Regions from separate parts of the Mesorhizobium sp. M0701 genome, predicted to be linked through region 3. Evidence: riboswitches for the same ligand, from Rfam matches in the RefSeq annotation. Region 3 holds a riboswitch; each other region holds the start of a gene.
The links. A riboswitch is a leader RNA that binds a small molecule or an ion and turns the genes downstream of it on or off. The one in region 3 is predicted to bind cobalamin.
Positions count from the first base shown of each region.

Region 1: it holds a riboswitch for cobalamin, as region 3 does, so the genes downstream of both, NKI24_RS20525 (CbtB domain-containing protein) here and metE (5-methyltetrahydropteroyltriglutamate--homocysteine S-methyltransferase) in region 3, are expected to answer to the same signal.
Region 2: it holds a riboswitch for cobalamin, as region 3 does, so the genes downstream of both, NKI24_RS10495 (DUF1636 family protein) here and metE (5-methyltetrahydropteroyltriglutamate--homocysteine S-methyltransferase) in region 3, are expected to answer to the same signal.

Region 1 covers NZ_JAMYPO010000022.1:36,092-46,500, forward strand. Annotated here, with positions in the region: gene NKI24_RS20485 (phosphatase PAP2 family protein) at 1-902, opposite strand, end outside; gene NKI24_RS20490 (ArsR/SmtB family transcription factor) at 1,242-1,559, shown strand; gene NKI24_RS20495 (SRPBCC family protein) at 1,556-2,038, shown strand; gene mgtE (magnesium transporter) at 2,390-3,787, shown strand; gene NKI24_RS20505 (MerR family transcriptional regulator) at 3,918-4,304, shown strand; gene NKI24_RS20510 (methyltransferase family protein) at 4,324-4,830, opposite strand; gene NKI24_RS20515 (heparan-alpha-glucosaminide N-acetyltransferase) at 4,847-5,845, opposite strand; gene NKI24_RS20520 (SRPBCC family protein) at 6,064-6,231, opposite strand; cobalamin riboswitch at 6,581-6,777, shown strand; gene NKI24_RS20525 (CbtB domain-containing protein) at 6,814-6,993, shown strand; gene NKI24_RS20530 (CbtA family protein) at 7,009-7,791, shown strand; gene cobU (bifunctional adenosylcobinamide kinase/adenosylcobinamide-phosphate guanylyltransferase) at 7,784-8,305, shown strand; gene cobO (cob(I)yrinic acid a,c-diamide adenosyltransferase) at 8,307-8,924, shown strand; gene cbiB (adenosylcobinamide-phosphate synthase CbiB) at 9,270-10,241, opposite strand; gene cobD (threonine-phosphate decarboxylase CobD) at 10,240-10,409, shown strand, end outside.
Region 2 covers NZ_JAMYPO010000008.1:78,320-88,728, forward strand. Annotated here, with positions in the region: gene nuoE (NADH-quinone oxidoreductase subunit NuoE) at 1-62, opposite strand, end outside; gene NKI24_RS10470 (NADH-quinone oxidoreductase subunit D) at 497-1,687, opposite strand; gene NKI24_RS10475 (NADH-quinone oxidoreductase subunit C) at 1,688-2,290, opposite strand; gene NKI24_RS10480 (NuoB/complex I 20 kDa subunit family protein) at 2,296-2,877, opposite strand; gene NKI24_RS10485 (NADH-quinone oxidoreductase subunit A) at 2,868-3,233, opposite strand; gene NKI24_RS10490 (winged helix-turn-helix domain-containing protein) at 3,569-4,768, shown strand; cobalamin riboswitch at 4,798-5,001, shown strand; gene NKI24_RS10495 (DUF1636 family protein) at 5,040-5,474, shown strand; gene cobW (cobalamin biosynthesis protein CobW) at 5,471-6,511, shown strand; gene cobN (cobaltochelatase subunit CobN) at 6,530-10,066, shown strand; gene cobG (precorrin-3B synthase) at 10,063-10,409, shown strand, end outside.
Region 3 covers NZ_JAMYPO010000058.1:20,752-31,160, reverse strand. Annotated here, with positions in the region: gene metE (5-methyltetrahydropteroyltriglutamate--homocysteine S-methyltransferase) at 77-2,422, opposite strand; cobalamin riboswitch at 2,518-2,718, opposite strand; gene NKI24_RS32350 (MFS transporter) at 3,215-4,843, opposite strand; gene NKI24_RS32345 (transposase) at 5,134-5,811, shown strand; gene NKI24_RS32340 (adenosine kinase) at 5,844-6,836, opposite strand; gene metK (methionine adenosyltransferase) at 6,943-8,118, opposite strand; partial or broken gene glyA (serine hydroxymethyltransferase) at 8,173-9,511, opposite strand.

The sequences.
Region 1 (10,409 bases), on a different contig from region 3:
ACCAGGCGTCCGGTCGCCCACCAGATCACCGATACAACAACGATCGATGCGTAGCCGTCCACGGCATAGTGCCAGCCAGTGAACACCGATCCGTACAGGATCAGGGCTGCAAAGGTCCAACCCGGAACGCCAAGCCAGCGATTGATCGATGACAGCAAATAGGCATTCAATGTGGCAAAGGCGACATGCATGCTTGGCATGGCCGAGATGCCGCCGCCAAGACTTGGCCGGCCGCTTTGGTAAGCCATCAGGAGATATGCCGCGGGTTCCCGCACCATGTAACTATGGTCCAGCCTGTCCAGGGCCGCATTCAATCCGTGGAAGCGATCCACGCCGACAAAGTGGTGGTAGTAAACCGGTCCGACCGATGCCAGCGCCAGGGCCAAGACCGTTCCGAGGACGGACAACGTCAGCGCTGCTGCGCAGAGATAGCGGATGGGGGCGATCTCGTCCGACCAGAGCGACACGAAAAGGATAGTGCCGAACCACTGGTAAAACCAAATGACTTCATAGCTGTTGAAGACGACGAACGACCAATTGTTGCTGTCGAGCTTATGGACGATCTCCCATGGCGGCATCTCGTGCAGCCATTCATCAGCGTCGGCCAACCAGTTGTCGGCATAGTATGGGACGACGGACGGGATGGCGATCTTGTAGGTAGAGAACGCGGTCAAGCTGGCAAAGAAGAACAGCAGCACCAGCAGACAACCGCGCCAGCGCCCTTGAACCAAATCCAGTGCGTAGCGAACCGGTTGCCGCCGGCCATGGATTAGCGCGGCACAGCAGACGCCACCGATAAACAACACCGGAATGCCAACAAGAAACTTGTGAGAATAGATTAAGGCTGACGTATAGAATACTTCTGGATATAGTGCAGCTGCGCTTAAAACGTATGTCGCCATGAACAAGGAGAGGCGCAATTGCCATAGGGCGGAGGGCCTGTAGCGAGAGGCTTCCGTGGTTAGGGCCAAACCAATTTACCCGTTCTTAACGTTTCGCCGGAGAGACACATACACCGATAAGGTAAAAACCTTGCCGCCAGGTTTACTTTTCCCCGGTGGTCGACATTTGCCGGCTGGCCGCATGCGGTGGATTGATTCCCTGAGCAATCTTGCATCCGCATTGCTGTCCATGCCCCCGCGTCAAGGAATTGCCCCAGAGCCTCGAACCGGCCGGGTGTTTAAACACCGGTCCACCGCTCCCTCAGTTGACATATCATAAGTTTTAGCTTATCATAAGTCATGATTTATGATTATGCAGGAATGGTGGCCTTGGCCGATCCGACGCGCCGCAAGGTGTTCGAGCTCATCGCCGATCGGCCACGCGCGGTCATCGATCTGACGCGAGTGCTTCCGGTTTCGCAGCCGGCGGTATCGCAGCACCTCAAGGTTTTGAAGCAAGCCCGGCTGGTCCGCGCAGAGCCGAAAGGTGCCAGCAACATCTATCATCTCGACCCGCATGGGCTCGGCGAGATGCGCGCCTGGCTCGACCGCATGTGGGGCGATGCGCTCGACGCCTTCAAACGGGAAGTCGACAACAGCAAGGAGAAGAGGAAATGACGACCATGATCAAGCCCGCGCCGGTCAGGAAGTCGGTGACGGTGGAGGTGCCGCTCGACAGGGCATTCGATGTGTTCACCACAGGATTCGGGCGCTGGTGGCCGGCTTCGCACTCGATCGGCAAATCCGCCCTGACGACCGCGGTGATCGAACCGAAAGCCGGCGGCCGCTGGTACGAGATCGGCGAGGATGGGTCACAATGCGATTGGGGCGAGGTTCTCGCCTGGGATCCGCCGTCAAGGCTGACGCTCGCCTGGCGCATTGGAGCCGGCTGGCGCTACGATCCGGCATTGCTGACCGAAGTCGAGATCCGCTTTGTCGCGCTCGGCGAGAACGCGACGCGTGTGGAACTCGAGCACAGGCTTCTGGAGAACATGGGCGAAACCGCAGAGGCGATGCGCGAGGCCTTCGAGTCCGAGGGTGGCTGGAGCGGTCTCCTGGACCGCTATGCGGCTGAGGCCAAGCGCCACGCCGCCTGATCGGGAAGCCGTTAAGTCCAATATCCAGCGAGGCCGTCGCACCGTCGGCCTCGCCGTTTTTGAATCAGTGTCGATCTGCCCATCTGGTTGACCGGGGCGGGGAGATACGCTGCCCTTTACCTGCCGCCGCGAAGGTTTGCAGCGTCGCAGGTTTGTAGAACGTCCTCTCCTCCTACCATCCGGTATGCGCCGCGTCGTTTGGACGCGCGAACGGCGCTGTAGCAATTTGTCGTTGTGCATGGTCCTTTCGCAAAATCGATTCCGATTGTCAGGATCATGGTCTAGACCTGACAGGCACCTTATCCGGAAATCCGATGGCGGGAGGCGCTGGTGGAAGGCCAGGACGAACAGATGACCGGCGCCAGGGCGGCCGAGGAGCGCCGCGCCGACATCTATGACGAGGACGGCGTCATCCTGTCGTCGTTCCTCGCCCAGATCGGTGCCGCGATCGCCGATCGCGATACGCTGACGTTGAAGCGCGAAGTCGACGATCTGCACCAGTCGGAACTCGGCCACCTGCTCGAGGCGCTGCACCCGGAACAGCGACGCGCGCTGGTCGAATTGCTGGGCAAGGATTTCGATTTTTCCGCGCTGACCGAGGTTGACGAGGCGATCCGCCGCGACATCGTCGACAGTCTGCCCAATGCGCAGATCGCCCAGGCGGTGCAGGATCTCGATTCCGACGACGCGGTCTACATTCTCGAAGACCTCGACCAGGAGGACCAGGACGAGATCCTGTCGCAGCTGCCGTTCACCGAGCGGATCAGGCTGCGGCGTTCGCTTGACTATCCCGAAGAGACCGCCGGCCGCCGCATGCAGACGGAGTTCGTCGCGGTGCCGCCCTTCTGGACGATCGGCCAGACCATCGACTATATGCGCGAGGACAACAATCTTCCCGACCGTTTCAGCCAGATCTTCGTCATCGATCCGAGCTTCAAGCTGCTCGGCGCCATCGACCTCGACCAGATCCTGCGTACCAAGCGCTCGGTCAAGGTCGAAGAGGTCATGCATGAGACCAGGCATGCCATCCCGGCCACCATGGACCAGGAGGAGGCGGCACGCGAATTCGAACAATACGATCTTCTGTCCGCCGCCGTCGTCGACGAGAACGAGCGGCTGGTCGGCGTGCTGACCATCGACGACGTCGTCGACGTCATCCAGCAGGAGGCCGAGGAAGATCTGCTGCGCATGGGCGGCGTCGGCGACGAAGAACTCTCGGACAGCATCTTTTCGACCTCGCGCTCGCGCGTGCCCTGGCTGCTGGTCAATCTTTTGACGGCTTTCCTGGCGGCCTCGGTGATCGGCCTGTTCGACCGCACCATCGAGCATATCGTGGCGCTGGCGGTGCTGATGCCGATCGTCGCCGGCATGGGCGGCAATGCCGGCTCGCAGACCATGACGGTCACGGTGCGGGCGCTGGCGACCAGGGACCTCGACATCTACAATGCCGGCCGCATCATCCGCCGCGAAATCGGCGTGGGCTTCATCAACGGCATCATCTTTGCCATCCTGATCGGCCTCGTCGCTGCTGCCTGGTTCCACGATCGCAATCTCGGCGGCATCATTGCGGCTGCGATGATCATCAATATGTTCGTGGCGGCTCTGGCGGGCATCCTTATCCCGCTGCTGCTCGACCGCTTCAAGATCGATCCGGCTGTGGCTTCGGCGGTTTTCGTCACCACGGTCACCGATGTCGTCGGTTTCTTTGCCTTTCTCGGGCTCGCCACATGGTGGTTCGGCGTGCGCTGAACGTCACCTCAATTGACTTTTACGTAAATGCCATGCGAGGCTTTGAAAGGTGCCTTGCCCGCCGATTCTGGTACGCGCCTCGGCGACGGCCAGTTGGAACTCGCGGCGTGGCCGGGGCATTGGAGTGACGATGCGGGAATATTATTCGATCACGGAGCTGACCCGCGAATTCGACGTGTCGACGCGGACGTTGCGCTTCTATGAGGACGAAGGGCTGGTGCAGCCAGTAAGACGCGGCCGCACTAGGCTGTTCCGTCCGTCGGACCGGCATCTCATCCGCCAGATCATGCGCGGCAAGAGGCTCGGCTTCTCGATCAACGAGATCCGCGAAATCATCCAGATGTACAGGGAGCCGCCCGGCGAGGTCGGCCAGCTCAAGCTGATGATCAAGCGCATCGAGGAAAAGCGCGAGGATTTGCGCCAGAAACGCCGCGACCTCGAAGAGACCTTGGCCGAGCTCGACCAGGCCGAGGAATCCTGCGTCGAGCGGCTGGTGGAGCTCGGCGTCACCACATGAGCGCGGCGTCAGCGCCGGCTCAGATCCAGCGCCGTACCCTTTTGGCGTAGTCCCGGTATTTCTTGCCGAATTTGGCCGTCAGCACCTTCTCCTCGCTCTCGATCGTCAGCTTCTGCGTCAGGAACGCCGCGATGACCGCCAGCGGCAGGAACCAGGCGATCCCAGTGACAAAGGCGAGGCTGACCAGCAGCAGCGTGTTGGCGAGGTAGATCGGGTTGCGGCTGACGGCGAAGGCTCCGGTAGTCACCAGATGGTCAGGCACACCGTTCGGGTTGAGCGTCGTCTTGGCGCGGATCATGGTGCGGATTGCCGTGAACCAGAGCGCGGCAACCGCCACCAACCCCACAAGGCCGGCGGCGAACAGGATGTCGCCGAGAAGATCGCCGATCCACGGCAGCGGGTAGAACAGCCCTAGCGCGACGCTGACGATGATGGCAGCGATATAGATCAGCGGCGGCCATGGGATGTGCCCCAGCTTCGGCTGCCCAGGATTTTGCTGCACGGGTTTCGGGTGACTGTCGCTCATTATTGTCCTCCCTCGATTAGCGCGTTCCCGGTTCCGCCGCCTCGGTTTGGGCGGTGCAGGTGCCGGCGAGCTCGCCAATATGCGCCTTCCACTCCGGGGACTGGTCGTTGCTGTAGAGCCGGTCAAGCGAGGCTTCGCCCTGGAGAGTGTCCAGCATGCAGGCACAATAGCTGGAGCAGAACTCGGTGTCGCGTGCCTGCTCGCAGGATATCTGGCAGGATTTCAGAAAACGCACCTCCCTGGTTTCGGCCTGCGCCGGCATGAATTGCGAAAACAGCCAGACCGAGCCGATCAGCACCGGCTGATGGATCAAATAGAAGGCAAGGCTGTGCCGGCCGATGAAGACCAGCGGATTTGCCCAGCGGCCAGGCGCCAAGGCCGACAGCCGCGTCAGCGCGCCGGAGGTGGCGGCGAGCTTGGTAACCGCGATGCCGGCAAGTACGGCGCCGAACCAGGGCAGCAGTGGAACGTAGTCGTTGGAGCGCGGGTTGGTCGCCGACAGGCCGACCCACCACAAAGCCGGATGATCGAAAAGCTCAGATCGCAGGTAGAAAGGCGCGGCAATAGCGAGGGCCGCCACGGCAAGCGTCAGTAGCGCCGGGAGGCGCAGGAACGCCAGGCCGAGCAGGCTGGCGAGCGCGATCTCGTGCAATATGCCGAAGAAGATGAAGCCGTCGGGCGTGGCGATGCGGGTGACCAGCGATATTGCGAGCGCTGCCCCGGCAACCATGGCGAAGCGCTTCCAGAAGCCGGTCCAGCGGATTTTCTTGCCATGGGCGAGATAGAGGCTGATGCCGACCAGGAACAGGAAGCTCGAGGCGATGCAGCGCGCGTAGATTTTCCACCAGCCGAAGGCGGTGAGGCCGGGATCGGTGTAGCCGAAGAATTCGAGGTCCCAGGTGAAATGATAGCTCGCCATGGCAAGCAAAGCGATGCCGCGTGCAATGTCGATAGCGGCGATGCGCTTCGACTTCGGTTGATCCTGAACGGCTGCGCTCGGCGTGTCGATGCTCATGGTCTCGCTGTCTTGGTTCAGCCCCGGCAAGACGACTATCACGGTTGCCACCGTCAAAAGAAGCAGGGCCTTGCGTCGTGTTGGCGCCGGTCGGCATCAGAGCTGCTTTAGGCCAGAGCCGGAAAGCCTTTGGCCGGCGTGCTGGCGTTCTTCGGCCTGGGCGCGGTTTTCGCGACACTCGGCCTGCTGGCGGCGGCCTGCGGCTTCGTCACCTGGCGCTATCTGCCCAAATCGCTTTGATGTGCGAGCGCCGCATGGCGCTCGCGCACCCAGTTGTGGAAGCGGTGCAAGTCGTATTCCTCGGGCATCAGTACGCCGGCCTTGTGGCGCATCGAGCGCAGGCCCATCTGGTTGACCTCGCAGATATCAGCATCCTCCTCCAGCACCTGGGTACCGAAGGCGACGATGTTGTCGATATCCGCGGCCGGATCGGCGAGCGCTTCGCCTCGCGGCGGACGAGCAGCCAGTTGCGATACCAGATGGCCTCGAGATCGCGCTGATAGGCCGCGATGTCCCAATAGGCTGATGACGGCAGCGTCGGCTCGGCCCGCGTCAGGCCCTTGTAGGGACCGCGCTCATTCGGGCTGGGTTGCATGCCGGCTTCCTCCCCATCCGCCAGCCGACACCCGGCTGCGAAAATTGTCAATCGCGGCGCCGGCCGACCGGCTTGGCGAGGCGGCGCATTCGCCACACGATCCGGCGGAATTTGGTTTGCCGGGCGCGGCGATTCTGCCTATAGTCGCTGATGTCGTCGGTTCCGTTTGGAACCAAGAGGGAATGCGGTGAGGGCAAGTTGTTTGCCCAATGCCGTGGCTGCCCCCGCAACTGTGTGCGGTAGTCCTCTCCATATGCCACTGAAGGTTCGCCTTCGGGAAGGTGGGGAAGGGCGCTGATCCGCGAGCCAGGAGACCTGCCGGCGACAGGAAACTGACTTCTATGCCCTCGGGTGGAGGGCGAAAGGACAAGACATGAATACCGCTTCCGTTTCGCTCGGCGCTTCCGCCTCCTCGCAGTCGCGTCTCATGCAGCTGGCGCTTGCTGCATTCCTCGGCATTTTCGTCATGGGCTTTGTCGGCTTCTCGCATATCGATGCGGTCCACAATGCCGCGCACGACTATCGCCATTCGATGGGCTTTCCCTGCCACTGACAAGGGGCTGACATCATGACACTGTTTCGCAACGTCGTGTTCATCGCGGCGATCGCAGGGCTTGTGGCCGGCGTGGCTCTCGCCTGCATGCAAGCCTATGCCACGGTGCCGCTCATCCTGAAGGCGGAAATCTACGAACAGGCCGGCGGCGGCCATGACCATGCCGCGGCACCTGCGGCACCGGCCGAAAACGCCGCGGGCACGACGGCTATGAGCAGCGCCGCGCCGGCACCGGCTGAAGCAATGGCTCCGGCGGAAGGCGAAGGCTGGGCGCCGGCCGACGCTTTCGAACGCTTCGCCTTCAGCGTCGTTGCCAATATCGTCACCGGCATCGGCTTCGCGCTGGTCCTGGTCGCGGTTTCGGAATTCGCCGGCGGCATCGGCAACTGGCGCCAGGGCGTGTTCTGGGGGCTTGCCGGCTTTGCCGTGTTCACGCTGGCGCCGGGCCTCGGCCTGCCGCCGGAACTGCCGGCGATGCCGGCGGCCGACCTTGTCCAACGCCAGATATGGTGGTGGGCAACAGTGGTGGCGACAGCGGCCGGTCTCGGCCTTATCGTCTTCCGCAGATCGCTGCCGCTGGTGGCTCTTGCCGTGGCGTTGATCGTTGCGCCGCATATTGTCGGCGCGCCGCAGCCCAATAGCTTCGAGACGGCGATCCCGGAAGGCCTGCACCACCAGTTCGTGGTGGCGGTGACGCTGACCAATCTGGTGTTCTGGCTGGTGCTCGGCGCGGTCGTCGGCGTGGTGCGCGGACGCTTCACGGGCACGGCGACCAGCCTGCGCGACAGCTTTGCCTGACCGCGCTGCCGGGGCACTGACCCTGGTCATCGGCGGCGCGCGCTCCGGCAAGAGCGCGCATGCCGAGAGCCTGGTGACGGTCGGCCCGCCGCCTTGGAGCTATATCGCCACGGCGCAAGCCTATGACGAGGAGATGCGCCAGCGCGTCGCGCTGCACCGCTCGCGCCGCGGCGCCGGCTGGACGACCATCGATGCGCCGTTCGACCTTGCCGGCGTGATCGAGGCGCTGCCTGATGGCCAGCCGGCGCTGATCGATTGCCTGACGCTGTGGCTGACCAATCACATGCTGGCCGACCATGATGTCGAGGCCGAATGCCGGAGGCTGGCCGATGTGCTGTCGCGGCCGCGTGGGCCGTGGTTCGTGGTGTCCAACGAGGTCGGCCAGGGCATCGTGCCGGACAATGCGCTGGCAAGACGGTTTCGCGACGCCGCCGGTCGGTTGAATCAGGATGTCGCGGCTGTTGCCAGCACCGTGCTTTTGATGGTGGCGGGGCTGCCGCTCAAGGTGAAATGACATGGCTGATACTGTCGATCCCAAGGACGAGGAACGCCACCGCGCCAAGATGGCCAAGCGCAAGGCGGTGCAGGACGCCGAGGTCGCGGCCAAGACGGTCGAGAAGGGGCTGCTGATCGTCAACACCGGACCGGGCAAGGGCAAGACCACGGCCGCCTTCGGGCTGGCGCTCAGGATGCTCGGCTATGGCAAGCGCGTCGGCGTCGTCCAGTTCATCAAGGGCAAGTGGCACACCGGCGAGAAGGACGCGTTTGCTAGTTTTGGCGATCGCGTCGTCTGGCACGCCATGGGCGAGGGCTTTACCTGGGAAACGCAGGACCTGAAACGCGATATCGCGGCGGCCGAGGCCGCCTGGGCGAAGGCGCTCGAGCTGATGGCCGAGCCGTCGATCAGCCTCGTGGTGCTCGACGAGCTGAACATCGCGCTGCGCTACGACTACCTCGATCTCGAAAAGGTGGTCGCGGCGTTGAAGGCGCGTCGCGAAGGCCTGCATGTCGTCGTCACCGGCCGCAACGCCAAACCGGTATTGGTCGAGGCGGCCGATCTGGTCACCGAGATGGGCGTGACCAAGCACCACTTCTCCGCCGGCGTGAAGGCGCAGCAGGGGATCGAGTTCTGAGGGGTGTTGCTGGGGAGGCAGAGGCGCGGTGTCTCGACCTCTCAAGATTTGGGTTCCTCGCCCGCCGCGAAGCGGGGGAGAGGTGGCCGCGCCGCGCCCGGAGAGGGGGCTTTCGTAGAGCGCGGTTCCCCTCTCCGTCTCGGCTTCGCCGAGCCACCTCTCCCCACTTTCGTGGGGCGAGGAACCCAAGCTGGAACTAAGCTGCGAACCTTCAAGGCTGAAGGCGCCCTATTTTGTTCTTGCTTTGTGCCGGCAGCTATGCTACTAATTTCGGTATGGTGCTAATTGGCTCCAACGACCCGTCGCTTGGCGGGTTTTTTGTTTCCGCTCGATCTCGAGCGCAGATCACGCCAAGATAACAACCACCGCGACCACGCCGAACAGCGCGATCAGCAGAAAATCGGCAGTCCGGTAGAGTTTCAGCGCCCGTCGGATGTCGGTGCTCTCGACATCATCGCGCCGGCCGCCTTCGCCCATCAATGCGTCTTCGACCATGACGCCGTCATAGGAACGGGGGCCGGCGAGCGCCAGGCCGAGCGCGCCGGCCATCGCTGCTTCCGGCCAGCCGGCATTGGGCGAGCGGTGTTTTTTCGCATCGCGCCGCACGGCGTGCCAGGCGCCGTTGGCGTCGGCGCCCTTGACCAGAAAAGCGGCGAGTACGATCAGCAGCGCCGTCAGCCGCGACGCCGGCAGATTGATCCAATCGTCGAAGCGCGCAGCCGCCCAGCCGAAGGCTTCGTGGCGCGGGGTGCGATGGCCGATCATCGAATCGGCGGTGTTGGCGGCCTTGTAGGCGACGCCGCCGGCGAGCCCGCCGATACCGAACCAGAAGGCCGGAGCGACGACGCCGTCGGAGAAATTCTCGGCCAGGCTTTCGATCGCGGCGCGGCAGACAGCGGCCCTGTCGAGCTTTTCCGGGTCGCGACCGACGATCCGCGAGACGGCAATGCGGCCCATGTCCAGTCCGCCGCTGTCGAGGGCGTCGGCGACGGCTTCGACATGCTCGGCCAGGCTCTTCTGCGACAGCAGCGACGTCGCCAGGATTGCGGTAACCAACAAGCCGAGGGGAATGCTCCAAAGCAAGGTTTCGAGCCAGAGGGCGAGGGCGGCCGGCACCAGCACGATCACCAGCAGCGTGACGACGCCCCAGCCGCGACGGTGGGCGTCGGAATCAGTGGCGCGGTTGAGCCTGCGGTCGAGAAAGGATATCAGCCTGCCGAACCAGGTGACGGGATGGCCAATGGCATCGAAGAGCCGGGCCGGGTAGCCGAGTACAAGTTCGATGGCCAGCGACAGGAAAGTGATCAGGATCGGCATGAAGGCTCTTGATGGAGTGACGGCGGCAGTGGACCACGGCGGAAGCCTTGGCCGGGCGAGGGCGCTTTTCCCTCACGCGCCGCTGCCTTTCGTCGACCTCTCGACCGGGATTAATCCGCACTCCTACCCGCTTTTCGATTTGCCCGCCACCGCCCTGTCGCGATTGCC
Region 2 (10,409 bases), on a different contig from region 3:
GCCCGGTTGAAGGCGAAGGAGGCTGGCTGGAGGCTGGCTTCTGCGAGACGACGGACTGACATTACGATTTCGCTTCTATGTTTCTACTGGTTAGAGTTGTAGGCGCGATAGCAATCCTCGGATCGCCCCAAAACGCATACGAACTCTTCATTTCCACGCTTCAGGCGGATGTATCCGTCATAGCGGCTATACACCCAAGCTATTGGCTTGCAACGATATTCTTCGGGGATCAATGACGCTACGAGGTTGTCATGAACCGCGCAGTTGGACGATGTCGACGGCCGGCCATGGACAAGAATGCCCTCATCCATTGCTGGGGTCTGGGTGCTCAAGCCACGGACTGTAAGCAGATCGCCTTCTGCAATAAGCTTGAACCCCTCTTTGAGAAGATCGGCCGACGAGAGACCCTCACGGGACCCAGCAAGCGACACTTCAGCGGAAGCCGCAAGGCATGCCGCGGCCAGAAACGCCTTTGACGGTCGAGCCATTCCCATCATCACCGATCGACCTCACCAAACACGATGTCGAGTGAACCCAACACGGCGGTGACGTCGGCCAACATGTGGCCGCGACACAAAAAGTCCATGGCCTGGAGATGCGCGAAGCCGGGCGCGCGCAGCTTGCAGCGATAGGGCTTGTTGGTGCCGTCGGAGACGAGATAGACGCCGAACTCGCCCTTCGGCGCCTCGACCGCCGCATAGACCTCGCCGGCCGGCACGCGGTAGCCTTCGGTGTAGAGCTTGAAATGATGGATCAGCGCTTCCATCGAGCGCTTCATCGCCGCGCGCTTCGGCGGCACCACCTTGCCGTCAAGGTTGGACACCGGCCCGCTGCCCTCCTTACCGAGCAACAGATCGACGCACTGGCGCATGATTTTCGCCGACTGCCGCATCTCTTCCATGCGCACCAGATAGCGGTCGAAACAGTCACCGTTCTTGCCGATCGGAATGTCGAAATCCAGCTCGGCATAGCATTCGTAGGGCTGCGATTTGCGCAGGTCCCACGGCGCGCCCGAGCCGCGCACCATGACGCCGGAAAAACCCCAGGCCCAGGCGTCGGCCAGAGACACCGTCGCGATGTCGACATTGCGCTGCTTGAAGATGCGGTTGCCGGTCAAGAGTGAGTCGAGGTCGTCGACCGATTTCAGGAATGGGTCGATCCACTTGCCGATGTCCTCGATCAGCTTCTGCGGCAGATCCTGATGCACGCCGCCGGGGCGGAAATAGGCCGCGTGCATGCGCGAACCCGAGGCGCGCTCGTAGAACACCATCAGCTTTTCGCGCTCGACGAAGCCCCACAGCGGCGGCGTCAGCGCGCCGACATCCATCGCCTGCGTCGTCACATTGAGGATATGCGACATGATGCGGCCGATTTCCGAATAGAGCACTCGGATCAACTGGCCGCGCTTCGGCACCTCGATGCCGAGCAGACGCTCGGCGGCAAGCGCAAAGGCATGCTCCTGGTTCATCGGCGCGCAATAATCGAGCCGGTCGAGATAGGGCACGGCCTGCAGATAAGTCTTGGCCTCGATCAGCTTTTCCGTGCCGCGGTGCAACAGCCCGATATGCGGGTCAACGCGATCGACGACTTCGCCGTCAAGCTCCAGCACCAGGCGCAAAACGCCGTGCGCCGCTGGATGTTGCGGGCCAAAATTGATGTTGAAGTTGCGAACGGAGGTTTCAGCCATTTACTGCTTTGCCTTTTCATCCCCCGGAAGCACGTAATCCGTACCTTCCCACGGAGACAGAAAATCGAAATTGCGGAATTCCTGCTTGAGCTCCACTGGCTCGTAGATGACGCGCTTGGCTTCGTCGTCGTAACGCACCTCGACGAAGCCGGTCAGCGGAAAGTCCTTGCGCAGCGGATGGCCTTCAAAGCCGTAATCGGTCAGAATCCGCCGCAGATCGGGATGGCCTGAAAACAGCACGCCATAGAGATCATAGGTCTCGCGCTCGAACCAGTCGGCGCCGGGATAAATCCCGGTGATCGACGGCACCAGCGTCTCTTCGTCGGCCTGGACCTTGATTCGGATGCGGATATTCTGTCTCGGCGACAGCAAATGATAGACGACGTCGAAGCGCTTCGCCCGCGATGGATAATCGGCGCCGCAGACGTCGATGATCGAAATGAACTGGCATTTCGGGTCGTCGCGCAGGAAGGTCACCACCTCGATCAGGTCGCGCGGCTCGACCGAGATGGTGAGTTCGCCATAGGCGAACACCGCCGCGCCGATCCGGCCGATCAGCTTCTCGCCGAGATAGGTCGAGAGGTCATTCAACGCCTGGGTCATGCCGCTCACCGCTCGATCGTGCCGGTGCGGCGGATCTTCTTCTGCAGCAGAAGGATGCCGTAAAGCAGCGCTTCGGCGCTCGGCGGGCAGCCGGGCACGTAGATGTCGACCGGCACGATGCGGTCGCAGCCGCGCACCACCGAATAGGAATAATGATAATAGCCGCCGCCATTGGCGCAGGAGCCCATCGAGATGACGTAGCGCGGCTCCGGCATCTGATCGTAGACCTTGCGCAGCGCCGGCGCCATCTTGTTGGTCAGCGTGCCGGCGACGATCATGATGTCGGACTGGCGCGGGGACGCGCGCGGCGCGACACCGAACCTCTCCGAGTCATAGCGCGGCATCGAAGTATGGATCATCTCGACGGCGCAGCAGGCGAGGCCAAAGGTCATGAACATCAGCGAGCCGCTGCGCGCCCAGGTGATCAGCGCCTCGGTCGAGGTGACGAGAAAGCCCTTGTCGGCGAGCTCGTTGTTGATCTCCAGGAAGAATGGATCGTCGGACCCGACCGGCCTGCCGGTGTTGGGGTCGATGAGGCCCTTGGGCTTCGGCGCGACGAGCGTACCGGAACTGTCGTTCAATCCCATTCCAGCGCTCCTTTTTTCCATTCATAGGCAAAGCCGATGGTCAGCACCGCCAAAAACACCATCATCGACCAGAAACCGAGCATGCCGATCTGACTGAACGACACCGCCCACGGAAACAGGAAGGCCACCTCCAGATCGAAGATGATGAACAGGATCGACACCAGGTAGAAGCGGATGTCGAATTTCATGCGGGCGTCGTCGAACGAGTTGAAGCCGCACTCATAGGCCGAAAGCTTTTCCGGATCGGGGTTGCGATAGGCCACCAGGAAGGGTGCGGCGAGCAGCGCCAGTCCGACGACCAGCGCCACGCCGATGAACAGGACGATGGGCAGGTACGAACTCAACAATGCGTTCATTCTGCAGCTTTCCGTTGCGGCCAATCCACTCTGATTACAGCACCGGACCCACTTGCGGAAGCGTGACAGTTTAACCACTGAACCGTTTTAAGGGGGCTCTATGCTGCAACGCGGCGAGGGTTAGCGCAGCGCTTTCGGCGAAGCAAGTCAAACCTTGTTCAAATCGCGGTGCTGGACGGCATATCCGGGAAAACTGGTCCGATCCGCTCCTGTTTGATTTCCTTCACTTTTTACTCCACTTTTCTCTCCTGACATGGATGCCGCCAAAACCCTGCTAGCATGGCACGGAATCGCAGGTCATTTTCTCTGTCCAAAATCGTCCGGATGCCGCCTTCATGAAGGAAAAAATCTCGCTTGCCATGGCCCGCCGCATTGCGCTGGCGGCACAGGGATTCAATGACCCGCGCCCCACCGGCACGCCTGACCGCCGGCATCTGGCCCGCGTGCTTGCCCGTACCGGCCTGCTGCAGATCGATTCCGTCAGCGCCGTGGTGCGCGCCCACTATATGCCGCTTTATTCGCGGCTTGGCCCTTACAAGCTGGCGTTGCTCGACAACGCCGCCGTCACGCGCAAGCGCATGGTCTTCGAGTATTGGGCGCATGAAGCCTCGTTCTTGCCGGTCGAGACCTATCCGCTGATGCGCTGGCGCATGCAGCGGGCCGAACGCGGCGACGAAATGTACAGCGGACTGGCCAAATGGGGCCGCGAGCACGCCGCCTATATCGAAGACATCTATCGCGAGGTCGCCGAACGAGGCCCGATCGCGGCGTCGGCTTTCGAAGGCCAGAAGGGTTCGGGCGGCTGGTGGGGCTGGAGCCATGCCAAGCATGCCTTCGAGTGGCTGTTCTGGGCCGGCCGCATCACCACGGCGCATCGCCGCGGCTTCGAGCGGTTCTACGATCTGCCGGAGCGCGTGCTGCCGCCGGCGGTACTCGCGCTACCGGTTCCCTGTCCCGAGGATGCTCACCGCGAATTGCTGCGCATCTCGGCCCGCGCCCACGGCATCGCCACGGCAGGCGACCTGCGCGACTATTTCCGCCTCTCGCCCGCCGACATCAAGGGCCGCATCGAGGAGTTGGTCGAGGCCGGCGACCTGTTGCCGGTGAGCGTCGAAGGCTGGAGCAAAACAGCCTATCTCCACAACGACGCCCGTTTGCCGCGCAGGATCGAGGCGCGCGCCTTGCTCGCGCCGTTCGATCCCGTCGTCTTCGAGCGGTCGCGCACCGAGCGCTTGTTCGACTTCCACTACCGCATCGAGATCTACACGCCGGCCGAAAAGCGCCGGTATGGCTATTATGTGCTGCCATTCCTGCTCGGCGACAGCATCGTCGGGCGCGTCGACCTCAGGGCCGACCGTCCGGCCGGCGTATTGCGCGTCCATGCCGCCTATGCGGAGCCCGGCGCCCCGCCACAAACCGCTGCCGAGCTTTTCGAAGAATTGAAGCAGATGCAGGGCTGGCTCGGCCTGGAACGCATCGAGGTGACCGCTGCCGGCGACCTCGGCCGGCCGCTCGCGGATATCGCCGCGGCATAGACGTGCGTTGACACGACTGCCTCCACAAGCCTAAATCCGTTCCAGACGGTCCCCTGCCCGCAACGGCAGGGGCCAAGAGGGAATGCGGTGCGAAATCTCGATTTCAAATCCGCGGCTGTCCCCGCAACTGTAAGCGACGAGCCTCGGCCGAAAACCACTGGGATATTCCCGGGAAGGCGGCACCCAGGCGATGACCCGCGAGCCAGGAGACCTGCCGTCTAGGACATAAGAATCCGATCGCCTGGCGGGTTTTCCGGGCAAGGAGCCTGATTTGGAACGCGACAGCAGTTTTCCGGCTGAGACAGCGGATTTATTGTCCGGCCATGGTGATTCCCCGGCCGGCGTTACCGTCATCGTCTGCTCGTCCTGCCGTGACGAGACCGGTTCGGACGCTCATCCGCGCGCCGGCGAACTGCTCGCAGAGGACACGCGCCGCGCCGCTTCCAGCGAAAACATCAAAATCCGCACCGTCGAATGCCTCGGCAATTGCAAGCGCCGGCTCAGCGCGGCCATGCTGCGCGACGGCTGCTGGAGCTACGTCTTCGGTGATCTGACCACGACCAGCGGCGCCGATCTCGTCACCGGGGCAAAGCTGTTCGCCACCTCGACGGATGGGCTCATTCCATGGCGCGGCCGTCCCGATTGCCTAAAGCGCGGCCTCGTTGCCCGCATCCCTCCCCTTGACCTTCTGAAGGACTTGATATGACCGCTGCCTCCCTTTCGCGCGTTCCCTGCACCGTGGTCACCGGATTTCTCGGCGCCGGCAAGACGACATTGATCCGCCATTTGCTCGAAAACGCCAAAGGCAAGCGGCTGGCCATCATCGTCAACGAGTTCGGCGACATCGGCATCGACGGCGAGATCCTGAAGGGCTGCGCCATCGACACCTGCCCCGAGGAAAACATCGTCGAGCTGGCCAATGGTTGCATCTGCTGCACCGTCGCCGATGATTTCGTCCCGGCGCTGGACCAGATCCTGTCGCTGACGCCGAGGGTCGACCACATCCTGATCGAGACATCCGGCCTCGCTTTGCCCAAGCCGCTGGTCCAGGCCTTCCAGTGGCCGTCGGTGAAAAGCCGCGTGACGGTGGACGGCGTCATTGCCGTGGTCGACGGACCGGCGCTGGCTGATGGCCGCGTAGCCAACGACATGGACGCCCTGCAGGCGCAGCGCGCGCAGGACGAGACGCTCGACCATGACGATCCGGTCGAGGAAGTGTTCGAAGACCAGCTCGCCTGCGCCGACCTGATCATCCTGTCGAAGAGCGACCTGATGGACGCAGCCGGCGCGGCCCGTGCCAATGCCGTCATCGGCAAGCACGTTGCGCGGGCGGTGAAGATCGTACCGACTTCGCAAGGCAAGGTCGACCCGTCGGTGCTGCTCGGCCTCGGCCTCGCCGTCGAGGACGACATCGAGAACCGCAAGACCCACCACGACGACGAGCTCGACCACGAACATGACGATTTTGACTCGTTCGTCATCGACATCGCGTCCGTGTCCAACCCGGACGAGCTCGCACAACGGGTCGCCACGGCGGCGGAGGAAGAAAACGTGTTGCGCGTCAAGGGTTTCGTCGAAGTCGGCGGCAAGCCGATGCGGCTCCTGCTGCAGGCCGTCGGTCCGCGCGTCAACCACTATTACGACCGCGCCTGGACCGCTGAAGACGACCGCCGCTCGCGCCTAGTCGTCATCGGCCTGAAAGGGCTGAACCGCCCGGCCATCGAGCGTATCCTCGCCGGCTGACCCCAGGTACGAGCCGCGATGCACATCCTCACCACCACATCCGCCTCGCTCGACGATCTCGCCGAGCCTGTCGATCTCAGGCAAACGCCTGCGGATGTCGTGGCGCTGTCCTTCACCGACAGCGACCTGGCCGGGCTGGCGGCGGCGTGGAAGGCAGATGCGCACCGCCTGCCGTCGATGCGGCTCGCCGCCTTGCGCGACCTGCGCCATCCGATGTCCGTCGACCTGTGGATTGACAGTGTCGCCCGCCACGCCAAGGTCATTCTGGTCCGCATCCTCGGCGGCTACGAGTGGTGGCGCTATGGCTGCGACCAGCTCGCCGTTATCGCGCGAAATCGCGGTATCAAGCTGGCGCTGCTGCCGGGCGAGAGCCACGACGAGGATTTGCGGCTGATCGAAGGCTCGACGCTGCCGCGCGAGGAGTTGGACGGCCTGCTTGGCTATTTCCGCGAGGGTGGACCGGCGAATATGACGGCGCTGGTGCAGAGGCTGGCAAGTCTCGCTGGATCGGGTGCGGCGGTAGCCGAACCTGTTAGCGTGCCAAAGGCGGGATTTTACGAGCCGGGACTGGGGGTCGTAGAACGCGGCGTCCCCCTCCCCCTCGAGGGGAGGGTCCGGCCGCAGGCCGGGGGTGGGGTCCTCTCCGAAGCGCGCCTACACAAAACGTCGCGCACTGCCGTGACGACCCCACCCGGCCCTGCGGGCCACCCTCCCCTCGAGGGGGAGGGGGACGTCGTGCCAATTCTCTTCTACCGTTCGATGCTGCTCGCGGCCGATGTCGCGCCCATCGACGCGCTTTTCGAAGCCCTGCGCCACCGCGGCATGGCTCCCGTGCCTATGTTCGTCTCCAGCCTCAAGGACCCGGCGTCGCTCGCCTTTGTCGAAACCGCGCTCGCAACCCTGAAGCCTGCCGCCATCATCACTGCGACGGCTTTCGCCTCGGGTGCCGAGCCCGGTGTCGAAACCCTGTTCGACCGCGCCGGCGTGCCGGTGTTCCAGGTCATCGTCGCGACCACCCGCCGCGACATCTGGCAAACCAATCAGCGCGGCCTGGCGCCCGCCGACCTTGCCATGCATGTCGTCCTGCCCGAGCTCGACGGCCGCATCCTGGCCGGCGCCATTTCATTCAAGGGCGAAAGCGAAACCGACCCGGCGCTGGCCTTCCGCGCCTTCGCCAACCGGCCTGAGCCCGACCGCGTGGCGCAAGTGGCGAACCGTGTCGAGGCCTTCGTGCGCCTGCAGCGGACGCCGCGTGCGGAGCGCAAGCTCGCCATCCTGATCCCCGACTATCCGAGCGCCCCCGGTCGCACCGGCTACGCGGTTGGTCTCGACGTGCCGTCCAGCGTGCTGGCAATGCTGCACGACCTGAGCGAACAGGGCTACGCCGTTGAGAGGATTCCGCAAACGCCGCGCGAGTTGCTGGAGACGCTGGAGCGTGGAGGTGAAGGGTTGGGGATTGAGGACTATCTCGGGTACTCGGCGGAATTGCCTGCTGAAGCGATAGCTGCCGTGACGGCCGCATGGGGGAATGCGGCAGGTGAGACAAGTTTGTGCGAGGCACCCCCCTCTGTCCTGCCGGAGACGTCCGGCAGGACAGAGAGGGGTGTTCAGGCGCCTAGCGCCGCAAAATTCGCCTTCCGCGCAGCCACCTTCGGCAACGTCACCGTGGCACTCGCACCTGACCGCGGGCGCTCAGCCGACCGCCGCGCCGACTATCACGACCCGATGCTGCCGCCGCGCCATGCGCTGGTCGCCTTTGGCCTCTGGCTGCGCAAGTCGCTCGGCATCCATGCTATTGTCCATGTCGGCGCCCACGGCACGCTGGAGTGGCTGCCCGGCAAGACCGTGGCGCTCAGCGAAAACTGCTTTCCCGAGATAGTCACCGGTCCCTTGCCCGTCATCTATCCCTTCATCGTCTCCAACCCGGGAGAGGCAGCGCAGGCCAAGCGGCGCATTGCCGCCGTCACGCTCGGCCATCTGCCGCCGCCGCTGACCGGCGCCGGGCTGGACGAAAACCAGCATAGGCTTGAACGACTGGTTGACGAATATGCCCAGGCCGACGGGCTCGACCGCCGCCGCCGCGACCGCCTGGCGAAGCTGATCGTCGAGACGGCGGAAAAGACCGGCCTCGCCTCAGAGGCAGGCGTCGCCAGGACCGACGCAGCCGACGAGGCTTTGCGCCGCATCGACGCCTGGCTCTGCGATCTCAAGGATTTCGCCATCAAGGACGGCCTGCACATTTACGGCCGCTCGCCGGAAGGCGAGGCTGATCCGTTGCGGCGGGAAAGCGCGGCAGCTGAAAAAACCGCGCTGCTTGCCGCCCTCGACGGCCGCCACGTCGCTGCCGGTCCGGCCGGTGCGCCGGCACGGGGTCGGCGCGATGTTCTGCCGACCGGCCGCAATCTGTTCACCGCCGACCCACGCACCATGCCGACGCCGACCGCCTATGATCTGGGCAAGGTGGCAGCGGAAGAAGTGGTCCGCAGCCACAGGCAATCGCATGGCGACTGGCCGCGCTCGCTGGTCATCGACCTGTGGGGCTCGGCCTCGCTGCGCACCGGCGGTGAGGAGATCGCGCAAGGCCTGGCGCTGATGGGCTGCCGGCCGCAATGGGATTCCGCCACCGGCCGCATCACCGGCATAGACGTGCTGCCGCCGGCAACACTCGGCCGTCCGCGCATCGATGTCACCTGGCGCATATCGGGCCTGTTCCGCGACATGTTCCCGACCCAGATCGCGCTGATCGACGCCGCGGCCAACGCGGTGGCGACCCGCGACGAGGACGATTCGGAAAACCCGCTCGCCGCTAGGACCCGCATCGACGGCAAGATCAGCCCGCGCATTTTCGGCACCTCGCCGGGCACTTACGGCGCGGGCGTCGAGGACTTGTTGTCGAGCGGCGACTGGGCCGCGCGCGAAGAGATCGGCCGCACCTATCTCGGCGCCACCTCGCACGCCTATGGCGGCTCCGAGGGCAAAGGCATTTCGGCGCCCGGCGCGTTCGAGGATCGCCTCGCCGAGGCCGACCTTCTGGTTCATACCGGCGACGACCCCGGCCGCGACATCCTCGAAGGCTCGGCCGACGTCGCCTTCATCGGCGGCTTTTCGGCAGCACTTGCCGCGCTCGGCAAAAACGCCGACGTAATCGTGCTCGACACCACGGACCCGCAAAGACCGAAGCCGCGCTCTATCAGTGAGGCCGTGTCGCGCGTCGTGCGGGCACGCGCCGTCAATCCGCGCTTCATCGCCGGCCAGATGCGTCATGGCCCGCGCGGCGCCTCGGAATTCGCCGAGACGGTCGACCGGCTTGTCGGCTTTGCTGAGACTACCCATGCCATATCGGGCACGCTTATCGAGGCCGTGCACGACGCCTATCTCGGCGACCCCGTGGTCCGCGCCTTCATCCTGCGCGAAAACCCTTCAGCCGCAAAAGTCATCGCCGAGCGTTTTCTCTCGGCACGGCGGCGCGGGCTCTGGCATCCGCTGCGCAATTCCATCGATGACGATCTCGCCGCACTGATTGCCGAAGCGCAAGCTCTGGGAGTGGCGGCATGAACGCTCTCTCGCGCCGTGGCGCCTGCCCCGCTTTGTCGGCGCCGATGCAGACCGGCGACGGGCTGCTGGTGCGGCTCAATCCGGTCGCTGGAGGACTGTTGCCGAAATCGTTGATCGGACTCTGCGAATCCGCCTTGCGCCATGGCAACGGCATCATGGAAGTGACCGCCCGCGGCAGCCTGCAGATCCGCGGCCTGACGCCGGCAAGCGCGCGGCTGCTGGCGATGGAGGTCGATGCGCTGGGCATCGCGGTGCGCACCGGCGTGCCGGTAGAGACCGGCCCGCTGGCTGGGCTCGACCTGGAGGAGATAGCCGACCCGCGCCCGATGGCGGAGCGGATTCG
Region 3 (10,409 bases):
CGTTTTGGCACATTCACGGCCGACATGCGGCAGCCGGTGACTCACCACATGGTGAGCAACCAGGAAACCCTCCGGCCTACACTTTCTCCCGGAGCGCACGTGCTGCATCGACCATGTTCATGAGGGCAGGGCGGACCTCCTCCCATTTGCGTGTTTTGAGGCCACAGTCCGGGTTTACCCACAGTTGGGAATCCGACAGTCGCTCGCGGGCAAGCATGACGAGATCCGAAATCTCCCCGACTTCCGGGACACGTGGTGAGTGAATGTCGTAGACTCCGGGCCCGATTTCGTTCGGATATTTGGAGCTCGTGAAGGCGTCCAGCAGTTCCATTTTCGAGCGCGACGTCTCAATCGAAATTACATCCGCATCCATTTCGGCGATCGCGTCGATGATCTCGTTGAACTCCGAATAGCACATGTGGGTATGGATTTGAGTCGCGTCCTTTACAGCCGTTGAAGCGATCCGGAAGCATTCGACAGCCCAGTCGAGATAGTCTTTCCAGTCAGACTGGCGCAGTGGCAATCCTTCGCGAAACGCGGCCTCATCGATCTGGATCATCCTTGCGCCGGACCATTCGAGATCCGTCACTTCGTCGCGGATGGCAAGCGCGATCTGGCGGCATGCCTCGGAGCGGGGTACGTCGTCGCGAACAAAAGACCAGTTGAGAATGGTCACTGGGCCTGTGAGCATTCCCTTCACAGGGTATTCCGTAAGCGACTGGGCGAATTGCCACCAGCGCAGCGTCATCGGATTGGGCCTCGATACGTCGCCGAAGATGATGGGGGGGCGCACGTAACGCGACCCATAGCTCTGCACCCAGGCATGCTGGGTGAAGGCGAAGCCGGACAGCTGCTCGCCGAAATGCTGTACCATGTCGTTTCGTTCGAACTCACCGTGCACCAGCACGTCCAGCCCGATCTCTTCCTGCCAGCGAATTGCAGCCTCGATCTCCTTCTTCAGGAAGGTCTCGTAGTCGACATAGCTCAGCTGGCCCTTCGCATGAGCGGCCCGCGCCCTGCGTACCTGCGGCGTCTGCGGGAAGGACCCGATGGTCGTCGTCGGGAACGGCGGCAGCCCGAGCGTGCCGGCCTGGACTCTGGAGCGCTCGGCAAAAGCGCTCTCTCGTCGCTTCATGCTGTCGTCAATGCTGGCGATCCGTCCCTCAACAAGCGGGTCATGGATCTTCGTGGATGTCACGCGAGTGGCGGCAGCCTCGGCAGACGCTTTCAACGCGCCTGCCACCGCATCCCTGCCTTGAGTCAGGGCCCGGGCCAGCAACACCAACTCGTCGGTCTTCTGGGCCGCGAAGGCGAGCCACGACCTGATGTCCGCGTCGAGTTCGGTCTCCATGCGCAGGTCGATCGGCACGTGCAGCATCGAGCAAGAAGGCGCGATCTCGACGCGGTCCAAGGGCCAGCCGGCGACGATCGGTTTGATGCGGTCGAGAATGGCGGGCAGGTTCGCACGCCAGACGTTGCGGCCATCGATCAAGCCAAGCGAGAGCACCAGATCCTTCGGTGCGAGCCGACCCACGGTTTCCAGTTGCTCGGGAGCGCGCACGAGATCAATATGCAGCCCGGCCAGGGGCAGAGAAACCGCGGTTTCGAGATTGTCTCCCAGCGGCCCGAAATACGTAGCCAGCATGATTTTCAACTCGGGCGCGGCTTTCGACAGCTGGCTATAGGCGAATTCGAACGCAGCTCGTTCGTTCGGGTTCAGATCGAGGACAAGCGCTGGCTCATCGATCTGCACCCAGTCGGCTCCCGACAGCTTCAGCCTCTGCACGAGTTGCTCGTAGACGGGCAGCAGCCGCGGCAGGAGCGCGATGGGATCGAATCCTTCGGCAGGCGATTTCGCCAGCTTGAGGAAGGTGATCGGTCCAAGGATGACTGGGCGTGTGTGAATGCCGAGAGCTTTAGCCTCGAGGAAGTAGTCGACCGGTTTCGTCGACGAGAGGGCGAACGTCTGATCATCGTCGAGTTCCGGCACAATGTAGTGATAATTGGTGTCAAACCACTTGGTCATTTCCATCGCGGTTACATCAGGCCCATGAGCCGCGTGCTGGTGACCAGCGTGTCCACAATCCTCCGTCTGACCCTGGTTGCCGCGCGCCATTGCGAAGTAGATGTCAAGTGGGACCTCGCCGCTATTCCAGCCGTAACGGGATGGAACGGCGCCGACCATGGCTGCGGTGTCGAGCACATGGTCGTAGAGCGAGAAGTCGTTCGACGGGATTTTCGACACGCCGCGATCGTGCTGCTCCTCCCAGCTAGCGGCACGGAGCGCCTTCGCCGTCGTGAGAAGGTCGGCGGCGGAAGATTTTCCGGACCAGTAACTTTCAAGCGCGAATTTCAGTTCTCGCCGACGACCGAAGCGCGGCACGCCGAGCGTTGCTACAGGAATTTGCTGAGAGACAGTCATGCCATACCCCGATGGTTGGGGCGTCGGTGACAAGGAAGGCGCTAGCGGGCCGGCACGAACGCCAGGCTGCAGCGGCCACCGAGACACCCCGCCCGTGGACGTAATTCGCCGTGGCAGGTCTCCTGGCTCGCGGGGTCATAGCCTCTACCCGTCTTCCCAAGGCTATTCGCCTCAGTGACATGAGTGGGGTTGGCTCGCCGCTAACAGTTGCGGGGGCAGCGCCGGCATCGCACCGGCTTCCCTCTTAGCTCCGCTGCGGCAGCGCCGTACGGAGAACCACGACTCGGGAGACAATTACAACAGTTCGCTTCTTTGTCAACGCCGCATAAAGAAATGTTTATGTCGTTATGTTAAATTTCCGTTGGCATGTTCCCATAGGTCGCCTCGAAAGCGAAAACTGTGGGAGCCTTGAGCGGCCGGTAAATCAAAGCAATGACGCACATCGCTCTTCGCCAGGAGGATAGGAGTTCGTCGGCTGCCGGCGGCAAACATACCGGCAAGCGCCGTGGTGCTGCTTCCCGCATCATGCGAACGCCACCTCGGCATCGAACTTCGGCTCCGAGGTTCCGACCGCTTCTTTGGTGATCTGCTCGCGACCACATTCGACTCCATGGCGAGGCTGTTGCCCATGTGGAAGGTGTTGGCCGTGATGCCCTCGGTGGCACGACACAACGATTTCGAGGGGAGCACCGGAGGCCCGGTATAGCGGCGTGTTGCGAAGGGTCGAGGCCAACGTTCTGCTCGTTCGCAGCCACCGGCTCAAGGTAACCCGGCTCAAACCACCGGGCCAGCTCAAGTCCTGTCCAAATGAGGCCTGAGCGGCAAATCGTCGTGCACGCGCACGGTTTGGCGTTCGATCTTGTGATGCGTCTTGGGCGGGCAATCGCCACGGTGCAGCGCTTCCAGGCGCGCAACGATTTCGCCGTCATCCTGGGTCTGCCTGTTGTTGTGGCGAACATACTCGACCCAGGTTGGCACATGATAGCACTCGGTCCATAGTTCTGGCTTTTCCAGGTCACGCAGCAACGCCCATTGTCTGGCGCCATCTCGCAGCCGGGCTTTTCGCCACGATGTCATCACACTGAGAAATTCTGGGACATCTCTCTGATCGATACGATAATCGACCATCACCATGATCGGACCGCTTCGTGGCCGCAGGTCAAGTTGCAGCGTCGGTTCGCTGAACTTGTTGGTCGGATCCAGATTGAGCGTTTCGAAATCCGGCTGACGCAGAACGATCCCCATCAGTCCACCAATCACAAGAACCACGCTGGCGACGAGGAAGGCTCCCGAAACACCTTGGACATCCGCCAGTTCGCCCCAAAGCCAGCTTCCCGCCGCCATGCCGCCGTATGTGGCCGTCTGATAGAGAGACAGGGCGCGTCCAACCACCCACCGCGGCGCCGAAAGCTGCACTGTGACGTTAAACAGCGAGAATGATTGAATCCAGGCCGCACCGGCTGGCATGAGGAGCAGACAGCTCAGCCAAACGTGCTCGCTCCATGCCAGAAAGAAGCAGCTGATCGCCAATATAAAGAACGCACCGCGAATGACCCATTCGTTGGAGAGAACTTCTCGGACCCGCCCGATGAGGAGCGCGCCGCAAATCGCTCCCAAGCCGAAGAAGCCAAGCATCACGCCGTAGGTGACCGCGGTCCCTTTGACCTGTTCGCGAGCAACCAACGGCAGGAGAGCCAAAATGACAACGGCGGTGAGGCCGAAAATGAAACTCCGGCACATCACCTTGAGAAGGTTCGGCGACAAGAGCACGTAACGGAAGCCCGCCGCCATCGCACTGCCGAAAGCCTCCCGCGGCAGCGCTTGTCGTGCCCGTACGGCTTTCCACCGCAACAGCGCAGCGATCAGAGCGAAGTAGCAAAAGACGTTAAAGAGGAACGCGAAGGCCGCACCGGCTGTGGCCACGATTATGCCGCCAATCGCCGGCCCGATGCTGCGCATGAGATTGTAGCTCATGCCGTTGAGCGCAACCGCGCTAGGCAGGTGTTCGCGAGGCAGGATATCCCCCATCGAGGCTTGCCAAGAGGGATCGTGCAATGCCCAACCACAGCCGATCAGGAAGGTGAGACCCAGAAGGATCCAGGGTGTCATTTCCCCCGCATAGGTCAGGAACGCCAGGAAGGCGGATACGCAGACCATCAGCAGTTGCGCAGTCAACATGATCCGGCGACGGTCAAAGTTGTCCGCGAGCGCTCCCGCCGCGAGGGAGAAGATCATGTAGGGGAGGGTGGTCGATGACTGGACGAGCGCCACCATTCCATGGGAGGTGGCGATGCTGGTCATCAGCCAAGCCGCCGCCACACCTTCCACCAGGGTGCCAAGGTTCGAAACGAGTGCAGCCGACCATAGCGAACGGAAGGTCTTGTGCTGAAAAGGAACGAGTGAAGATGTTCTCTTCGCCATTGTGGGAAGCTTCGGGATCGAGCGCGGGGCTGGATTTGGTTCGCCTCACTCAACCATGGCCTCGCCGTACAAGCCAAGCTGCCACAGTGGCGCGCCTGCTAACCCAGAAAACTTGGCGGCCTTACAGGCATGCGCAGGACGCGCGAAGCCGCTCAAATCTCCCCAGATGGGTCAGCCATCGAAGACCGGCATCACTTGCCCGTTGAGCGGCTATACGATAATGCTCCGCGCTAAGCAGGAAGCGCCAAAAATTCGAGCGGCGACTTCATTCTCCTATTCAGGAAGGAACTATGAGGCGGCAGACGCGACCATTCACCGTGGAAGTCAAACAAAAGCGCAATTATCAAAAATCCGCACGTTCCATCTGGGGCAATTTCGACATCGCCGCGGCGATGGCCGAGACAACAAAGGAAGTCGAGCCGTTAAATCGTCAGCTTGTTGACTCTACTGTAGTGGCCCTTGATGCTGAACCTTTGCAAAAACCGCGAGTGGAGCATTTCATGGCCAATCCCCTGGAAACCGAGTCAGCAGTAGTTCCTAGCGCACCGGCAGACAAAGCGGAAACGCCAAAACCGAAGACGAGAGCGCGGCGGTCGAGGAAGCCAGAAGCTGAGGCGAGCGCGCCTGCCCGCAAGGAGGGCGCCAAGCCGATATCCGCGACCACTGAAGCACCGCCGTCAGCGCGAACAGGCCGAAAGAGCTACTCCGCGAAGGATCGTGCCCAGAAGCTGGCGCAGATCGAGACCTCGATCGGCGGCGGCGCTACTCTCAAGAGCGCGGTGAAGCAAGCCGGCATCTCGGAACAGACATATTATCTTTGGAAGAAGGCCTCGGCGCCGGCGGCGGACAGTGACGGGCTGAAGGATCTCGTCGCGCTCGAGGAAGAAAACAAGCGGCTAAAGAGCCTGCTTGCCGATCGTCTCCGCAAGGAGAATGCGGAACTGAAGAAAAGGCTCGGGCTGGATTAAGGAGGGTGGGCAGCTGGTTCTTGGCTCGCCACCTACAGTAATCCCGCCTGCTCCGCCTCTCGGCGCAGATTCTGCCGTGGCCTTGGGCCGATCTGCTGGATGACCAGTCCGGCCGCCAGCGAGCCGAGATCGCCGCAATCCTTGAGGCTGCGGCCTTGCGTGTAGCCGTAGAGGAAGCCGGCGGCGTAGAGGTCGCCGGCGCCGGTGGTGTCGACCAGCTCGCGGATCCTGGTCGCATTGATGGTCACGGTCTCGTCGCCGCGCACGATCACCGAGCCCTTTTCCGAGCGGGTGACGGCGGCGATCTTGCAATCCTTGCGGATCTGCGCCAGCGCCTCGTCGAAGGACGCGGTCTGGTAGAGCGACTTGATCTCGTGGCTGTTGGCAAAGACGATGTCGACGGTGCCGGAGCGCATGAGATCGAGGAACTCGTCGCGGTAGCGGTCGACGCAGAACGAGTCCGACAATGTCATCGACACTTCGCGCCCGGCGGCATGGGCGAGCTTCGCCGTCTGCCTGATCGCTTCCTTGGCGCGCGGCGGGTCCCATAGATAGCCCTCGAAATAGGTGACCGCGGCGCCCGACGCCTTGTCGGCCTCGACGTCCTCCGGGCCGAGCTCGACGCAGGCGCCGAGATAGGTGTTCATCGAGCGCTCGCCGTCCGGCGTGACGAAGATCATCGAGCGCGCCGTCGGTGGCTCGCCGCTGAGCGGCCTGGTGTCGAAGGCGACGCCCTGGGCATGGATGTCATGCGCGTAGATTTCGCCGAGCGCGTCGTTCGAGACCTTGCCGAAGAAGGCGGCGCGGCCGCCGAAGCTGGCAACGCCCGCCGCCGTGTTGCCGGCGCTGCCGCCCGAGGCTTCAATGGCCGGGCCCATGCGGCTGTAGAGCAGTTCGGCGCGCCTGGTGTCGATCAAATTCATCGCGCCCTTGATGATGCCGTTGGTCTCCAGGAACGCCTCGTCGCACTGGGCGATGATGTCGACGATGGCATTTCCGATGCAAAGCACGTCATAATCCGGCATCAATGTCTCCGCCAAAACTCTGCCGGCTTCTTGCCACCCCGGCCGGGCGCGGGTCTGGCCAGTGGGAATGGGCTTTCTCGCTTGCCAATCCGTTCGGCGCCAGCCCTCACGGGGCGGCAAGTCCTGCCTCGCGACGCAATTCGTCGGCCCTGTCTGTCTTCTCCCAGGTGAAGTCAGGCTCTTCACGGCCGAAATGGCCATAGGTCGCGGTCTTGCGGTATATAGGGCGTAAGAGATCAAGCATCTTGATAATGCCCTTCGGTCTGAGATCGAACAACTCAAGAATGAGGCGCTCGATCCTTCTTTCCTCAACCCTCGCTGTCCCGAACGTGTTGACCATGACAGAAACCGGACTGGCCACGCCGATTGCGTAAGCAAGCTGCACCTCGCAGACGTCCGCAAGTCCGCTAGCGACGATATTCTTTGCGACATACCGGGCCGCATAGGCAGCTGAGCGGTCAACCTTGGACGGGTCCTTGCCCGAAAAGGCGCCGCCGCCGTGACGACCCATCCCACCATAGGAATCGACGATGATCTTGCGTCCAGTGAGACCGCAGTCGCCGCGCGGCCCGCCGACTACGAACCTCCCCGTCGGGTTGACCAGAATTCTTATGCCTTCCGTCTCCAGGTGGGTCGGCAGGACAGGCTTTATGATTTCCTCAATGACGCCCTCGCGGACCGTCTCTTGCGAGACCTGCTCGTCATGTTGGGTCGATACGACGATGGTATCAAGGGCGACCGGGCGCAACCCGTCATAGCGCACTGAGACTTGGGATTTCATGTCAGGACGCAACCAGCCAAGCTGTCGTGCTTTCCGGACATCTGCCTGTCGTTTCGTCAAGCGATGAGCGAGCTGGATCGGCAAAGGCATTAGAGTATCGGTTTCGCGGCATGCGTAGCCGAACATGAGGCCCTGATCTCCCGCTCCCTGCTGGAGGTCCTGCCCTCGTCCCTCGTCAACGCCCTGGCTAATGTCGGGCGATTGCTCGGTGAGTGCATGAACGACGGAGCAACGCCGGCCGTCAAAGCCGACGGCCTCATCGTCGTATCCAATATCGAGAATTGTATCGCGCGCAACTTGGCTATAATCCACCCGCGCATCGCTGGTAATCTCGCCAGCCAGAACGACTATCCCTGATTTTACCAACGCTTCACAGGCGACGCGCGCCTTGGGATCGGTGCGGAGGATGGCATCGAGGATGGCATCCGAGATGTTGTCGGCCAACTTATCCGGGTGTCCCGCGCCAACCGATTCGGAAGAGAACACGAACTGCCTAGCCATGAAATGCCTCACTTCGGGTGTTGGAGTTGTATGGGGCATTTTGCTTAGCCCACCTTACCTGTCGGGGATGCCCGGGACCTCGAACGCAGCGCACGAGTCGGCAACGTCTCTTCGCAGGGAGGCATGGAGATCTTCGTCGTCTGGCTCGCCAGAGGACGGAGTCAATGAAGCGAGCAATTTGCACGGTTTCCACATCGCGCATGCCCATTGACGTCACTGCTGGCGCCCCCAGGCGAATTCCGCTTGTGACCGCCGGATCCCGCGGGTCGCCAGGCACCATGTTAAAGTTTGTGATGATGCCTGCCTTTGCTAGCCGCTCGGCATAGGCCTTGCCCGATAGTGGTCGATCGCGCAGATCAAGGATCAGCATGTGATTGTCCGTCCCCCCGGTAACCAGGTCATAACCTCGCTCGATCAGTGCCTGTGCAAGAGCCTTGGCATTCTTGACGGTCTGTTGGCCGTGGCTTCGGAAGGACGGGTTCGCGGCTTCGTGCAAGGCAACTGCTAGCGCAGCGATAACATTCATATGGGGGCCGCCTTGCAGTTGAGGGAAGACAGCGCGATCTATTCGTCTGGCGAGATTGTATTTGCCCTTCGAATGATACAGCGCTTGATAGCGATCTTCATTCCTTGACAAAATGAAGCCACCGCGGGGACCGCGGATCGATTTGTGGGAGGTGCTGCTGACCACGTCGCAATGGCGCACGGGATTCGGGTGCGCTCCCGCGGCAATCAGGCCGCTGATGTGCGCAATGTCGGCTACGAGATAGGAGCTCGCTTCCAGGGCGATTTCTGCCATTGCCGCGTAGTCAAAGACACGCGGGTAAGCAGTTCCGCCGACCCAAATGAGCCGCGGCCGTTCCCGCTTGGCTGTCTCGCGCAAGCGGTCATAGTCAATCTGCTGTGTCTTTTCATCTAGTCCATAGGGGACGCGTTGATAGTCAGTTCCGGAAAAGTTGATGGCCCAACCATGAGTCAGATGGCCCCCTTCCGGAAGGGGCAAGCCCATGACTTTGTCACCGGGGCTCAAAAGCGCACGATAGACAGCCTGGTTGGCCGGCGAGCCGGAATAAGGCTGGACGTTGGCATGCTCGCTGCCAAATAGTGTTTTCAAGCGCTCAATGGCTAGATTCTCAAGCTCATCAACGACCTCATTTCCAGCGTAGTATCGCGCACCGGGGTACCCCTCGGCGTACTTGTTCGTGAAAATCGAGCCGTTCGCTTCCAGCACGGCCGAGGACGCAAAGTTCTCTGAGGCGATGAGCTTAAGGGTCGTCCGCTCCTGCCGCTCCTGTCTTAGAAGCAGTTCGTGAACGCGGCAATCAACCGCCGCCAAGGAAGACTGCCCGTAGGTGTCGGGCTGTGCGATCGCGCCGTCGGCGGAGTTGTCCATGATAGCTTCGCGCTCCAATTGGATGACCTATTTCACGGTCAAGCATGCGGTCCCCTTCGGCCGCGTGTCTCGTACCGCTTCGAGCCGTTGAAGGTCTCGTTTGTGATAGCCATCGCCGTGGGGCAGGAGATCAACCAACAATTGAACCAGCCCGCCGTCCTTACCTCCTGTTTTGAGATTGTACGAGCACCACGGACGTTGTTCGTTGCAGTAAAGAAAGTCGGCTCTGGCCAGCAGCCGAACGTGTCGCACAACGTGCTCACGACGCAGACCCAGAATCTCCGCTAGCTGGCAGACAGTTAGGTCCGCGTGCGCGCAAAGGCCTAGAATTCGAAGGCGATCTAAATGCGCTGCCGTCCGTAGGCGACTGACCAGTGTCAGCATTGGTCACGACCAAGCCACTTGGAAAGCCTGGGCACTCGTCCTACTGAATTTGTCATTTCGCGTTCTCCACAGATGTTGCAGCTTTCGAACCAAATAATATGGTTGCTTGTCCACCGACCGGACAATCTCGGTGGCCGTGAAGATACTGTTTTGAGCCGATATGGCTGTGTCGAACAAACAAGATGGGCGCTCTTCTTGCCATTGCCTTTAGCCGAAATTGCACGCAGTTCGGCGGGTCGGAGAATAAGCCACGGTTCGGACCCCACTGACTCAAACGTTGCAATAAGCCTACCATTCACAGCGAACCGGAGTTGCTAAGAGTCTATGAATTTCCTTGAAGGATCTGTTGCAACGTTTGCGCAGCCCGGTCTTGCTCCCGGCTTGCAGCGGTCAATCTCGTGCAGACTGACCGTGATGCAAAGATGACAAGGAAGGTTCGCTTTCAATCCGATCTTCTTCCTGGCCAAGTAGTTCGTAGTCTCATAACTGTGGCCTAGACAAAAGGAGGGCTAAT